4 regions of the Streptomyces sp. E11-3 genome follow, and region 2 is predicted to be linked to each of the others. Evidence: riboswitches for the same ligand, from Rfam matches in the RefSeq annotation. Region 2 holds a riboswitch; each other region holds the start of a gene.
The links. A riboswitch is a leader RNA that binds a small molecule or an ion and turns the genes downstream of it on or off. The one in region 2 is predicted to bind cyclic di-AMP.

Region 1: it holds a riboswitch for cyclic di-AMP, as region 2 does, so the genes downstream of both, U9R90_RS04325 (LysM peptidoglycan-binding domain-containing M23 family metallopeptidase) here and U9R90_RS31780 (transglycosylase family protein) in region 2, are expected to answer to the same signal.
Region 3: it holds a riboswitch for cyclic di-AMP, as region 2 does, so the genes downstream of both, U9R90_RS08145 (M23 family metallopeptidase) here and U9R90_RS31780 (transglycosylase family protein) in region 2, are expected to answer to the same signal.
Region 4: it holds a riboswitch for cyclic di-AMP, as region 2 does, so the genes downstream of both, U9R90_RS13180 (NlpC/P60 family protein) here and U9R90_RS31780 (transglycosylase family protein) in region 2, are expected to answer to the same signal.

The regions. Positions count from the first base shown of each region.
Region 1 covers NZ_JAZGRL010000001.1:970,759-974,362, forward strand. The annotation lists gene U9R90_RS04320 (SGNH/GDSL hydrolase family protein) at 1-633, opposite strand, end outside; gene U9R90_RS04325 (LysM peptidoglycan-binding domain-containing M23 family metallopeptidase) at 831-1,751, opposite strand; cyclic di-AMP (ydaO/yuaA leader) riboswitch at 1,756-1,947, opposite strand; gene U9R90_RS04330 (tyrosine-protein phosphatase) at 2,340-3,137, shown strand; gene U9R90_RS04335 (DUF6126 family protein) at 3,181-3,297, opposite strand; gene U9R90_RS04340 (helix-turn-helix domain-containing protein) at 3,345-3,604, opposite strand, start outside.
Region 2 covers NZ_JAZGRL010000003.1:486,485-490,088, forward strand. The annotation lists gene U9R90_RS31770 (MFS transporter) at 1-499, shown strand, start outside; gene U9R90_RS31775 (transglycosylase family protein) at 610-1,647, shown strand; cyclic di-AMP (ydaO/yuaA leader) riboswitch at 1,829-2,011, shown strand; gene U9R90_RS31780 (transglycosylase family protein) at 2,015-2,758, shown strand; gene eno (phosphopyruvate hydratase) at 3,035-3,604, shown strand, end outside.
Region 3 covers NZ_JAZGRL010000001.1:1,809,474-1,813,077, forward strand. The annotation lists gene U9R90_RS08140 (GntR family transcriptional regulator) at 1-410, opposite strand, end outside; gene U9R90_RS08145 (M23 family metallopeptidase) at 626-1,384, opposite strand; cyclic di-AMP (ydaO/yuaA leader) riboswitch at 1,397-1,554, opposite strand; gene U9R90_RS08150 (M16 family metallopeptidase) at 1,759-3,126, opposite strand; gene U9R90_RS08155 (M16 family metallopeptidase) at 3,168-3,604, opposite strand, start outside.
Region 4 covers NZ_JAZGRL010000001.1:2,927,115-2,930,718, forward strand. The annotation lists gene pcrA (DNA helicase PcrA) at 1-1,312, opposite strand, end outside; cyclic di-AMP (ydaO/yuaA leader) riboswitch at 1,531-1,722, shown strand; gene U9R90_RS13180 (NlpC/P60 family protein) at 1,729-3,012, shown strand; gene U9R90_RS13185 (hypothetical protein) at 3,080-3,433, opposite strand.

The DNA.
Region 1 (3,604 bases), on a different contig from region 2:
GTCGGGGTCGGCCGGGACCCGCAGGCCAAGCACCTGGCCGGCGCGCAGGGCGACCCGGGTGTGGCCCTCGGCGGAGAGGTGCAGCCGGTCGCCGTCCCAGGCCCGTCGGTCCTGTACGGACTTCAGGGACCACAGGTCGAGTACGGGGCAGTCGTAGCGGTCGGCGATGGCTCGGACATGTGCGGTGTAGGTGGCGACCTTGCCGCGCAGGTGGCGCAGCACCGGCACGCCCCGGGTGTCGAATCCGGTGGTCACCAGGACGTTCTCGACGGAGTTCTTGAGGTCGGCGACGGCCCGCTCGAAGCGTTCGGCGACGTCGTCGGGGTCGCTGCCGGGCCGGATGATGTCGTTGCCGCCCGCGCAGAAGCTCACCAGTTCGGGGGCGAGCTCCTTGGCCCGCGGCACCTGGTCCTCGACGATCTGGTCGAGGAGCTTGCCGCGTACGGCGAGGTTGGCGTAGCGGAAGGAGTGTTCGGGGTGCCGGTCGGCGAGCAGCACGGCGAGCCGGTCGGCCCAGCCGACGAAGGTGTCGTCGGGGCCGGGGTCTCCGACGCCTTCGGTGAAGCTGTCGCCGACAGCCACGTACGACCCGAATGCGTCACTGCGGATGAGGGAAGTCGAATCGTGGTCCACGTCGCCATATCTTTCACCCACCGGTGTGACCTACGCGACCGTAGCCAGGGGTTGACGGCGGGTGAGATATGCCACCGACAACGACGTACGCGAGCAGGAATAGACCTGCGTACCCCACATGCGCGACGGCCGGGGCCCCAAGTGGGGGTCCCGGCCGTCATGTTCGGCTGGTGCCCTGGCGGGCGGTGCCGTGCGTGTCAGATGGAGACGCCGTGCGAGCGCAGGTAGGCGAGCGGGTCGACGTCCGAGCCGTAGCCCTGGCCGGTCCGGATCTCGAAGTGCAGGTGCGGTCCGGTGGAGTTGCCGGTGGAACCGACCAGGCCGATCTGCTGGCCGCCGGACACGCTCTGGCCCGCGGAGACGCCGAGCGACGACATGTGGGCGTACTGGGAGTAGTGGCCGTCGGCGTGCCGGATGACGACCTCGTTGCCGTACGAGCCGCTCCAGCCGGCGGAGACGACGGTGCCCGCGCCGACCGCCTTGATGGGCGTGCCGGAGGGGGCCGCGAAGTCGGTGCCGGTGTGGTAGCCGCTGGACCACATGGCGCCCGACGCGCGGTACTGGGTGGAGACGCCTCCGGCGACGGGGGCGGTGAAGCCCGTGGTCGTGGCGGCCTTCGTGGCCTTGGACGCGGTGCTGGTCGAGGCGGCGGGCTTGGCCTTGGCCTGGGGCTTGGCCTCGGTCTTGGCCTTGGGCTTGGCCGGGGCGCTGGCCTGCGAGTCGGCCGCACCGAGCTTCAGCTTCATGCCCGGGAGGATCAGCGACGGGTCTTCACCGACGACCGAGCGGTTGTCCTGGTAGAGCTTCTTCCAGCCGCCGTCGACGTCCTTCTTGTCGGCGATACGGGACAGGGAGTCGCCCGACACCACGGAGTAGGTCTGCCCGGCGGCCTGCGGCGCGGCCGTGGGAGCGGCGGCCGGAGCGGTCTGCGGGGCCGCGGCGGGAGCGGCCTGCTGTGCGGCGGCCGGTGCGGTGGCGGGGGCCGCCGACGGTGCGGCCTGTGCGCTGTTGGCGGCGAACAGCGGCAGCGCGAGCGCGGCACCACCGGTGCCGACGACGGCGAACTGGCGGCTGATCCGCGCGGACTTGGGACGGCGGTGCTTACCCTTCGCGGGCATGGCGAATTCCTCTCCGGCGCCTACGAGGTGAGCTGTCGGGTTCGGGCTGGAGATGCCCGGCCGCGCTTTCGCGTGGCTTCACCCCAAGCCGCTCCGGAGTCCCGGAACGGCGTTCTACCGTGGGTCCCCCGCTCCTGCCGTGGACGGGTGGGTGTGCGGAAGTCCGGATGGCGGCAGGATTGGGCGTCCATCCAGACGTCGGCGACCGTAAGCGAGCGGGAAGCGCGGAGACAAGCAGTCAATTCCAGCCCCATGGGCCGCAGCTGATCCTTTGACGCAATTCCCGTAACACTCCGTCGATGAACGCATTCCACCATCCGGATTTCCGCAGGGAATTGAGGAGAGGCGGCCGCAACAGACCGTCACGAATATGATCCCGCTCACCAGTCAGGCGCCACATCCCTTTAATCCAGGGCCAGTTACCGCGAACAGCCTGAATCGGGCATTCATCGCTTAGGGCGCAGGTGGCACATCAGCGTCACGCCGGGACAGGTGGTTGACGCAGGCATCGATGTCGTATCGATGTCGTATCGTCGAAGACGCGCACCGCAGGCGAGCAGCGCCGGCGGCTTACCGGGAGGAGCCCCCGTGACGCAGCAGGTCCCGTCGACCGAGCCCGAGCTGGCCGGAGTGCGCAATTTCCGCGACGTGGCAGGCCTGCCGACCGTGGACGGCAGACGCATGCGGGCCGGACGGCTCTTCCGCAGCGGCCACCTCGCACACGCCACCGAGACGGACGCCGCGTTCTTGGCCTCCCTCGGACTGCATACGATTTTCGACTTCCGCAATGCCGCGGACCAGCAGCTCGAGGGCCCGGACGTCGAGCTTCCGGGTGTACGGAACGTAAACCTTCCGCTGACCGACCCGGCCCACGGCGCGGAGTTCTGGCAGATGGTCCGGGACGGCGAGATAGCGGAGCTGCGCGCCGCCCTGGCCGACGGGCAGGCCGCGGACCGGATGATCACCACGTACCGCATGATCATCAAGGAGCGGACCGCCGAGCACAGCCGGGTGCTGCACGCGCTCGCCGAGGACAGCGTGCCCGCGCTGATGCACTGCGCGGCCGGCAAGGACCGCGCGGGCCTGTCGATCGCCGTCACGCTGCTCGCCGTGGGCGTCGAGCGCTCCGCCATCCTCACCGACTACCTGGCGTCCAACGCCACCCACCGCCGCTACAAGGTGCACCGCAGCAACAACGGCTCGAACTCCATGTCGCCCGAGGTCATGGAGCTGCTCAGCCCGCTCTTCGACGCCCGCGCCGAGTATCTGGAGGCGGCCTTCGACACGATCGACGAGACCTGGGGCTCCGTCGAGCGCTATCTGCGAGAGGGGCTGCGGCTGGCACCCGAGACGCGGGAGCGGCTCCGCGGGCAGCTGCTGGACTGACCCTGGATCCCGCGGATCCGACACAACCACGGAGCGGCCGGATCTACCGGTTCTGCGCGCCCAGCGTGAAGAGCAGGTAGATGAAGGCCGCGAAGACATGGCCGACGGCCACATAGATGATCAGCCGGACCCAGAGCGCGCGGGGGAACTTCTCCTCCATCGACGTGCGCGCGGGCACGGACCTGCGGACGGGCTGCTCGGGCTCGGTCATGTCGCGTCTCCTGTGATCCGGTTGCCCGCGTCCGCGCCGAGGCACAGCGCGGCCGTGGGACTCTGCAGCAAGGTGTGGACGAACAACAGCTCGGCCCCGCTCTGGTCGGCGGCGGCGATCCGATGCGGGGTGAGCGAGTCGAAGTGGGCGCTGTCTCCGGGCCGCAGCAGGTGCGCGGTGTCCCCGAGCCGGAGCCGCAGCTTCCCGGCCAGGACGTACAGCCACTCCTCGCCGGGATGCACCCGCACGATGTCGC
Region 2 (3,604 bases):
GGGCGAGTTCGGTATGGGCGGCTCAACCGGGCTCGTGCTGCTGCTCTTCGGCGGGGCCTCGATGGTGAGCATCTGGATCGTGGGCGCTCAGATCGACCGTCGACTGCGTTCCCTCACCATCGCCTCCGCCCTGCTGGTCGCTGTGGCGGCCGCCGCGCTGGCCGTCCTGGCCGGCAGTCCCGTACTGGTCTATCTCGCCGCGATCCTGTGGGGACTTGGCTGGGGAGGCGTGCCCACGCTGCTGACCACCGCCGTGGGGGACGCGGGCAGCGAAGCGGCCGACGCGGCCCAGGCGATCCTTGTCACCCTGTGGAACGCGGCCATGGCCGGAGGCGGAGTCGCGGGCGGCGTCCTGCTCGGTATCCTCGGCGCCGCCGCCCTTCCCTGGAGCGTCCTGGCGCTCCTGGTGCCGGTCCTGGTCGTCGTACTCGCCGCCCGTGCGCACGCGTTCCCGGCCAGGCGTCCCAGCAGCAAATCTGACGCACCGTCAAATCTGTGACTTTCGTGTGATCTCCGCTGTATCGACTTGTGACAAGCGTTCGAGTGCGGCTACGTTCGCCGTTCGACTCAACTGTCACTCAGCTGTGTAGTCGCGCGAAAGGCAATCGCATGCTCTCCGGGAACGGCCGTCACCGACGCCCCCGTCAAGCTCCGGCTCTCGTTGTCGCGGCGGGGGTGACCGGATCGGCCATCGCCATCCCGCTGCTCGGCGCCTCCGGCGCGAGCGCCGCCGACGCCTCCACCTGGGACAAGCTCGCCGCGTGCGAGAGCGGTGGCGTGTGGAGCGCCGACATGGGCAACGGGTACTACGGCGGGCTGCAGTTCTCGCAGGACGACTGGGAGGCGTACGGCGGCCTGGACTACGCGCCGCGTGCCGACCTGGCCAGCCGCTCGCAGCAGATAGCCGTCGCCGAGAAGGTACTTGCCGCGCAGGGGCCCGACGCCTGGGCGACGTGTGCGCCGATCGCCGGGCTGGAGAAGGGTGGCGAGACGCCCGACGTGAACCCGGGCCCGACCGCGGACCCCACGCCGTCGCCGTCGGAGTCGGAGTCGGATTCACCGAAGGCGTCCAAGCCGTCGAAGGGCGAGTCCGCGGAGCCCTCGCCGTCCGCCGATCCTTCGGAGGACGCCGCGGATGAGCCGTCAGGTAAGACGCCGGAGGACGAGTCGGGCGAAGAAGGCGAAAGCGGCGTAGGTGGCGTAGGCGACGAAAGCGGCGCCAGTGGCGATGAGGGCAAGTCGGACAACTCCTCGAAGGGTGAGTCGCCTTCGTCTGATTCTTCTGCTTCGCCCACCGAGACCACCATTCCTGACTCCTCCGCCGACCCCTCCGCCGACCCCTCCGCGCCGGAGGAGACCCCTGCCGAGGGCTCAGGGCGCCACCGTGGCGACCGCGCCCCCGAGGAGCTGCCCGACGAGCGCGAGGTCGACGGCTCGGGCCGGCATGCCTCCCGTGGTGGCGACACGGACCGCGATGCCGTCGACGGCGCGTACGTCGTGCGCCCCGGCGACAACCTCTCGGTGATCGCCGACACCCATGGGCTCGACGGCGGATGGACCGGGCTCTACACGGGAAACAAGAAGACCGTCGGCGAGGACCCGGACCTCATTCGCCCTGGCCAAAGCCTCGATCTGGGCGAAAAGTAGCGGCAGTTCGGGCTGAATGTCCGAGTTAAAGGGGCATTGCCGTAAGTGAGAGATGGGTCTCAACGGCCCCGATCGCCTTGGTGTTGAGGGTGGGAGCGTGTTTACCGTCGTGACCGCTCGCCACTGGTGAGCCCCGATGGCCGTCACGCCGAATCCTGCCGGCGGCCGCAGGGAACAGTCGTCGCGTAACGCGCCGTAGGCAGGAGCGGGGGACCCAAGGTTTGCGCCGGGCCCGGCCCTTGAGAGAGGGCGGGGACCGGCTTGGGGTGAAGTTCGTACGGAGACGCGGAAGCTCCGTACGGACCGGGCAACTCACTTGGCCCGAACCCGACAGCTCACCTCGTAGGCGTCGGTGAGGGGATCACTCATGCTGTTTTCCGGCAAGGGCAAGCACCGTCGTCCGTCCAAGACCACCCGGATCGCCACCGCCGCCGGTGTCACCGGCGCCGCCGTGGCCGTCCCGCTGATGGGCGCGACCGGCGCGCAGGCCGCCACCGCGTCCCAGTGGGACCAGGTCGCCCAGTGCGAGTCCGGTGGCAACTGGTCGATCAACACCGGCAACGGCTACTACGGCGGTCTGCAGTTCTCGTCCTCCACCTGGGCCGCGTACGGCGGCACGCAGTACGCCTCGACCGCCGACCAGGCCTCCAAGACGCAGCAGATCGAGATCGCCGAGAAGGTCCTCGCGGGCCAGGGCAAGGGTGCCTGGCCGAGCTGCGGCGTCGGCCTGACCAACGCCTCGTACGACGGTGGCGGCGAGCAGTCCACGCAGCAGAGCGCCCCGAGCACCCCGCAGCAGTCGGCGCCCCAGCCGAAGCAGGAGCAGCCGAAGCCGCAGCCGAAGCAGGAGCAGCCGAAGCAGGCCGCCCCGAAGGCAGAGACCCCCAAGGCCGCGCCCAGCACCAAGAGCGCCAAGACCGTCGAGACCCCGGCCGGTCAGACGGTCAAGAAGGGCGACGGCGAGTACGAGGTGAAGTCCGGGGACACCCTCTCCGAGATCGCCGAGGCGCATGACGTCAAGGGCGGCTGGCTCAGCCTGCACGAGCTGAACAAGGACATCGTCGAGGACGCCGACTTCATCTACCCGGGTCAGCAGCTGCACCTCAGCTGACCCTGACCCGCAGGTCACCGCTTGACCCGCGGGTCACTGACAGGCCCGCAGGTCACCGCCAGACCCGCAGGTCATCCCCAGACCGCCCCGCCCCTGCGCGCTTACCCCCGTGCGCGCCGGGGCGGGGCTCTTTTTGTTCCGTCAAGAAACAATCTATGCTCGGGGTGTCCACGGTCCGGTCGGTCGGCTGGCCGATGCCGCCGAGGCGGTTAGGCTCGTGTCGCAAGGCCATAGAGACCTCGCACTTCTAGCGTCACATCCCAGAAGGAGATGCTCGTGCCGTCCATCGACGTCGTCGTAGCCCGGGAAATCCTGGACTCCCGAGGCAACCCCACGGTCGAGGTCGAGGTTGGCCTCGACGACGGCAGCACGGGTCGTGCCGCCGTCCCCTCCGGTGCCTCCACCGGTGCTTTCGAGGCCATCGAACTCCGTGACGGCGACCCCAGCCGTTACCTGGGCAAGGGCGTGGAGAAGGCCGTCCTCGCCGTCATCGAGCAGATCGGCCCGGAGCTCGTCGGGTACGACGCCACCGAGCAGCGCCTGATCGACCAGGCCATGTTCGACCTGGACGCCACCGACAACAAGGGCTCGCTCGGCGCCAACGCCATCCTCGGCGTCTCGCTCGCCGTCGCGCACGCCGCTTCCGAGGCGTCCGACCTGCCGCTCTTCCGCTACCTGGGCGGCCCCAACGCGCACCTGCTGCCGGTGCCGATGATGAACATCCTGAACGGCGGCTCGCACGCCGACTCCAACGTGGACATCCAGGAGTTCATGATCGCCCCGATCGGGGCGGAGTCCTTCTCCGAGGCCCTGCGCTGGGGCGCCGAGGTCTACCACACCCTCAAG
Region 3 (3,604 bases), on a different contig from region 2:
GCCTGGGCGAGGGTCTCGTGGAACCAGCCGCCCAGTGAGCGCAGATCCTCGCTGTGCCCCCTGCGGGCCCGCTCCTGCCCCAGGCGCACCAGCCCGCGCAGCACCTTGAGATGCGCCTCGGTACGCCGCTGTGCGGCCCGCGCGGCACCGAGCGGCTCCAGCAGCAGCCGCATCTCCAGCAGGTCGGCGGCCTCCTGCGCGCTGGGCTCGGCGACCTGGGCGCCGGCGTGCCTGCGGGTCCGTACGAACCCCTCGGCCTCCAGGGTGCGCAGCGCTTCCCGCACCGGGACCCGCGAGACCCCGTACCGGCGCGCGAGCAGCTCCTCGGTGAGCCGGCTGCCGCGTTCCAGCACACCGGACACGATGTCCTCCCGGATGGCCGTGCATACCGAGTGCGCAGGAACGCGCATGACCTGTCCACCGCCTTAATGTCCGCGAAACGCGGTCGATTGACGTCTGTTCGGTGACTCTATTGCAGCAGGCGCGGATTTCCGATGGGTGACCAGAATCCATGGATATTTTTTGGACAAGCTGGCGCACGGGTCGAATGGCGAAAGCCCCGGCTCGGGGAGCCGGGGCTTTCGGTGAGTGGTGGGGTGGGGTGTGAACCCTCGGACCTGGGTGGTCAGGCGGCTACGCCGTGCGCGCGGAGGTAGGACACCGGGTCGATGTCGGAGCCGTACTCGGCGGAGGTGCGGACCTCGAAGTGCAGGTGCGGCCCGGTGACGTTGCCGGTCGCGCCGGAGAGGCCTATTCGCTGGCCGGGGGTCACGCTCTGACCGACGGAGACACTGAGCGACGACAGGTGCCCGTACTGGGTGTACGTGCCGTCGTTCATCCGGATCACCACGTTGTTGCCGTACGCACCGCCCCAGCCGGCCTCGACCACGGTGCCGGGGCCGACGGCCTGGACGGGGGTGCCGGACGCGGCGTGGAAGTCGACGCCGGTGTGGCTGCCGGAGGACCAGACGGCGCCGCCGGCCTTGTAGCCGGTGGAGACGTACGAGCCCGCGACCGGCGAGACGAACGCGTTCAGCCGTGCCCGCTCGGCGGCACGCGCGGCGCGCTCTTCCTTCGCCTTCTCCTCGCGTGCTTCCTTGGCCCGTGCCTCGGCCTTGCGCTCGGCCTCGGCCTCGGCCCGCTCCTTGGCGGCGGCCTGCTCGGCGGCCTCCTGCTGCGCGCTGGCCTGCGCGCCGATCCGCTCGGCGAGTACGTCGTCGGCGGCGACGGCCTGGTTCAGACCGGTGTCCGCGGCGGAGTGGGCGGCGAGCGCCGGAGAGGCGAGGGTGCCGATGACGCCCGTGGTGGTGAGGGCGGCGACGCCCGCGACGTTCGCACCGGTGCGCGACAGACGGCTGGGGCGACGATGCTTCCCGGAGGCCATGAAGTGGCGGGTCCTTTCCTTCCTTCTCGCCTACCGGGTTAGCTGACGGGTTCGGAGCAGGAAGGTCTCCTACGGGCCCCACACGGGGAGGCGCCCGATTCACCCCAGGGACTGAGTGGGTCCCCGGCTCCCCAGGCTCGCGCCTGACGGGGACTCGGCGATGGCTGTCCGGTGCCGCGGATGCGGCGCATAGCCGGCGAACAGCGACCCGACGCTAAACGGGGCATCTTTCCTGCCACAAACGGATCACGGCTTTTGAGGCACATGCCACAGGACAGACCGTCAGCCTCGCCAATATTTCGGACATTAGGGGACCCCGGTGGCTCTTCAGCCACCGGGGTCCCCAGGTGAGCTTGGCGCCCCGCCCGGCCCGACTAGCCGGTGACGACGGTCACTTCGCCGATGCCGAGCGCCTTGACCGGCTCGGCGATCTGCGCGGCGTCGCCGACCAGGATGGTGACCAGACGGTCCACCGGGAAGGCGTTCACCGCGGCGGCAGTGGCCTCCACGGTGCCGGTCTCGGCCAGCATCCGGTACAACTGCGCCTGGAAGTCGTCCGGCAGGTGCTGCTCGACCTGGTCCGCCAGGGTGCTCGCGACGGCCGCGGCGGTCTCGTAGCGCAGCGGGGCCACGCCGACCAGGTTCTGCACCGCGACATCGCGCTCGGCGTCGGTGAGGCCCTCGGCTGCGAGGGTGCGCAGCACCTTCCACAGGTCGTCCAGGGCAGGTCCTGTGGACTCGGTGTCCACGGAGCCGTTGATGGCCAGCATCGAGGCTCCGGTGCCCTCGGCGTCCGAGCGCAGCACCTGGGCGAAGGCGCGCACACCGTAGGTGTAGCCCTTCTCCTCGCGCAGGACGCGGTCCAGGCGCGAGGTGAGGGTGCCGCCCAGGCAGTAGGCGCCGAGTACCTGGGCCGGCCAGACGCGGTCGTGGCGGTCCGGGCCGACCCGGCCGATGAGCAGCTGCGTCTGGACCGCGCCCGGGCGGTCCACGATGACGACCCGGCCGGTGTCGTCGGCGGTGATCGGCGCTGCGGGGCGCGGCTCGGGCGCGGAACCCGTCCACACCCCCAGGGTCTCGCCGAGCAGCTTGTCCAGGTCCGTACCGGACAGGTCGCCGACCACCACGGCGGTCGCGGTCGCGGGCCGCACATGGGCATCGTAGAACGCCCTGACCGCGGTGGCGTCGATGCGCTCGACCGTCTCCTCGGTGCCCTGGCGCGGACGCGAGATGCGCGCGGTGGCCGGGAACAGCTCCTTGGAGAGCTCCTTGGCCGCGCGGCGGCTCGGGTTGGCCATCTCGTGCGGGATCTCGTCCAGGCGGTTGCGCACCAGCCGCTTGACCTCGCTGTCGGCGAAGGCGGGCGCGCGCAGCGCGTCGGCGAGCAGGCCGAGCGCCTTGGGGAGCCGGGAGACCGGGACTTCGAGCGAGAGGCGTACGCCGGGGTGGTCGGCGTGCGCGTCCAGCGTGGCGCCGCAGCGCTCCAGCTCCGCGGCGAACTCCTCGGCCGAGTGCTTGTCGGTGCCCTCCGAGAAGGCGCGCGCCATGATGGTGGCGATGCCGTCCAGGCCGTCCGGCTCGGTGTCCAGCGGGGCGTCGAGGTTGAGCTCGACGGCGACGACCTGCTGGCCCGGACGGTGACAGCGCAGCACTGTCAGGCCGTTGGGGAGCGTGGCGCGCTCGGGGGCGGGGAAGGCCCACGGCGTGGCCTCGCCCGCCTCGGGCTGCGGATGGAAGTCCATGGTCACGGTGGCCTCGGTGGTCGCTGTGGTCTGGGCCTGGGTCACTTCGCCGCCTCGTCTTCCTGTACGTCGTTCCCGGCGGCGGCTGCCGCGTCTTGCGCCTCTGCCCCGTTATCCGCGCCGTCCGCGTCGTCCGCTTCGTCTGCGGCAACCGGCTCGTACACGAGCACCGCGCGGTTGTCGGGCCGCAGCCGGGCCTGGGCGACCTCCTGGACCTCCGCCGCGGTGACGTCGAGCACCCGCTGCACGGCGGTCAGGGCGAGCTGCGGGTCACCGAACAGCACCGCGTACCGGCACAGTTCGTCGGCGCGGCCGGCGACCGTACCGAGCCGGTCCAGCCACTCGCGCTCCAACTGCGCCTGGGCGCGCTCCATCTCCTCGTCGGTGGGGCCTTCGGCCGCGAACCGGGCGAGCTCCTCGTCGACGGCGGCCTCGATGTCCGGGACCTCGACGTCGTGCGACGTCTTGACGTCAAGCC
Region 4 (3,604 bases), on a different contig from region 2:
AGATCTCTTCGAAGACACGGGACTGCGCGTTCGTCCGGTAGAAGATCGCGACGTCACCGGCCTTGGCCTCGCCCGCGTCCGTGAGCCGGTCGATCTCCTCGGCGACGAACTGCGCCTCGTCGTGCTCGGTGTCGGCGACATAGCCGGTGATCTGCGCGCCGGCCCCGGCGTTGGTCCACAGGTTCTTCGGGCGGCGGCTTTCGTTCCGCTCGATGACGGCGTTGGCCGCGGTCAGGATCGTCTGGGTGGAGCGGTAGTTCTGCTCCAGGAGGATCGTGGTCGCGTCCGGGTAGTCCTCCTCGAACTGGAGGATGTTGCGGATGGTGGCGCCACGGAAGGCGTAGATCGACTGGTCCGCGTCACCCACGACGCACAGCTCGCCCGGCTCCGGGTCGCCCTCGCCGCCGACCGGGCCGACCAGCTCGCGCACTAGGGCGTACTGGGCGTGGTTGGTGTCCTGGTACTCGTCGACCATGATGTGGCGGAAGCGGCGGCGGTAGTGCTCGGCGACGTCCGGGAACGCCTGCAGCAGATGCACCGTCGTCATGATCAGGTCGTCGAAGTCGAGGGCGTTCGCCTCACGCAGCCGCGACTGGTACATCGCGTAGGCCTGGGCGAGGGTCTTCTCGAACCCGTCCGCGGCCTGCCCGGCGAAGGTCTCCTCGTCGATCAGCTCGTTCTTCAGGTTCGAGATCTTGGCGCTGAAGGACTTGGGCGGGAAGCGCTTGGGGTCGAGGTCCAGGTCCCGGCAGACCAGCGCCATCAGCCGCTTGGAGTCGGCGGCGTCGTAGATCGAGAACGAGGAGGTGAAGCCGAGCCGCTTGGACTCGCGGCGCAGGATGCGGACGCAGGCGCTGTGGAAGGTCATCACCCACATCGCGGCCGCACGCGGCCCGACCAGGTCGGCGACGCGCTCCTTCATCTCCCCCGCGGCCTTGTTGGTGAAGGTGATCGCGAGGACCTGACCGGGGTGCACCCCGCGCTCGGCGAGCAGATAGGCGATGCGGTGGGTCAGTACCCGGGTCTTGCCCGACCCGGCTCCGGCGACGATGAGCAGCGGGGTGCCGGAGTGCACGACGGCGGCGCGCTGGTTGTCGTTCAGCCCGTCCAGCAGGGCAGCCGGGTCCACCGCGGGGCGCGGGGCGCCGTCGCGGTAAAACGCGTCCCGGTCCACGGGCGCGTCGAACCGGCCTCCGAAGAGGTCGTCCGGAACCTCTTCGGGTTCCGGAGCGTGCTCCTCGGGGGGCGGCGGAGGCTCCTCGCCCGAAGGCTTGAGGTCCGCCAGGAAGCTGTCGTCAAAGAGGCTGCTCATCGTCTACCGAGTCTAGGCGGCCGCACTGACACCCCGCCCCGGGTTCCCGTTCCGCGCTACCCCGCCCCGGTCACCAAGGGAGCACAAGCACTCACACAGCGCGAAAGTCACAGAAAAGTATCGGGCATATCGAACACCAACCTTCCCAGCCGCCTCGGCAGTTGGCTAGCGTGCTGGGCGGGCGGCCCGCATCCCCACCGGCGAACCACGCCGGGAACGGGCGGCCTCCGCCGAGTCCGGTGCGCCCCCCACAGGCAGCCGGAGCCGGGGACCCACGTGACCTTTGGGGTGAATCGGTCCCACGTACGAGCCCGTACCCACGTACGGGCGCGTCCGCGACCGTAGGGCAGCCTTCCGACACACCGCCCGAACCCGACAGCTAACCCGGTAGGCGGTCTATGGAAGGAGCGCCACCCTTGGCGTCGCACCGCAAGCCGCGCAACAGGTCCGGCCGCATACGGACCACAACCCAGGCCGTCGGCATCACCACGGCCGCCCTCACCTCCGTGGCTCTGCTGTCGCAGAACGCGTACGCCGCGCCTCCCTCGGCGCCTTCGGCTCCCGAACCGTCGCTCGAAGAGGTGCAGAAGAAGGTCGACGACCTCTACCAGCAGGCGGGTGTCGCCACCCAGAAGTACAACGCGGTCAAGGAGCGCACCGACAAGCAGCGCAAGCAGGTCGACAAGCTGCTCGACCAGGTCGCCAAGCGCACCGACAAGATGAACGACGCGCGGCAGGAACTCGGCACCATCGCGGCCGCCCAGTACCGCAACGGCGGGGTCTCCGACGCGGCGACGCTGATGCTCGCCGACGACCCGCAGAGCTACTTCGACCAGCGTCAGCTGATGAGCCGGTTGAGCGGCAAGCAGGAGAAGGCCCTCACGGACTACCAGGAGCTCCAGGCCGCGACCACCAAGAAGCGCGGCGAGGCGACGAAGAGCCTCAAGACGCTCACCGAGACCCAGAGCGAGCTGAAGACCACCAAGCGGGAGGTCCAGCGGAAGCTGTCCGAGGCGCGTGAGCTGCTGTCCACCCTGACGGCCGAGGAGAAGGCGCGGCTGGCGGCGCTGGAGAAGAAGCGCGAGGAAGAGGCCCGCAAGAAGGCGGAGGCGCAGGCCCGCGAGAAGGCGGCGGCCGAGGCGGAGCGCAAGCGCCTGGCGGAGGAGGCGGCCGCGAAGGAGAAGGCGCAGGAGGAGGCGCGGCAGGAGCAGGACTCCGGCACCGGCTCAGACGCCGACTCGGGCGGCGACACGTCGACGGGGGGCTCGACGGGCGGCTCCACCGAGCCCACTCCAGCCCCCTCCCCCTCTCCCGACACCTCGACCCCGGACGACTCGGACGACTCGTACGCCGCCAAGGCCGCGAAGGTGATCGCCTTCGCGGAGGCCCAGATCGGCAAGCCGTACGTCTGGGGCGCGCAGGGCCCGGACTCGTACGACTGCTCGGGCCTGACCCTGTCCGCGTGGAAGGCGGCCGGCGTCTCGCTGCCGCGTACCACCTGGGACCAGGTGAAGGTCGGAACTCAGGTGTCAGTCGACAACGCCAAGCCCGGTGACCTGGTCTTCTTCTACGACGACATCAGCCACGTCGGCATCTACATCGGCGACGGCAAAATGATCCACGCCCCGAAGCCGGGCACGAACGTCAGGACCGAGTCGATCTACTACATGCCGATCCACAGCGTGCGACGCGTGGCATAACCGCCCGGGGCGCGCTGCCCACGCAGGTCATCGGGCCTCAGGCCATCGGCCCCCGGGCCTCAAGCCCTCAGGTCCACAGGACGGCGATAAAGATATTCGCCGTGGTCAGCGCGCCCACCGCACCGAACATCGACTTGTCGATGCTCTCCTCGTCCCGCTTCACGTAGACGAGCGCCAGGATCACGATCAGCACCGCCATCTTGACGGCGATCTTGACGTTGTTGACCGCGTTGTCGTCGGCCTGGTTGAGGCCGACCAGCGCGACCCCGGTGACCAGCATGGTCAGCGCGCCGTGCAGCATCGCGGGCGTGAACCGCGCCGTGCCCTCGCCCATCGCCTTCATCTGCGTCAGGAAGCCGCCGAGCAGCGAAGCGATACCGATGATGTGCAGGCCGACGAAGACATTGATCAGTACGTCCATGCGGCGGAGCCTAGCCGGGGCCTTACCACCGGCCGCCCACCAGGTGGGCCACATCAGCCTCATCGGTCACCGGGACACACCAACACCCACCACACCCACGACCCGCACGGTCACATACGGTCGCTAAGTGGCCCAATAACACCACTTACGCACAACTCCCCACCCCCTCCC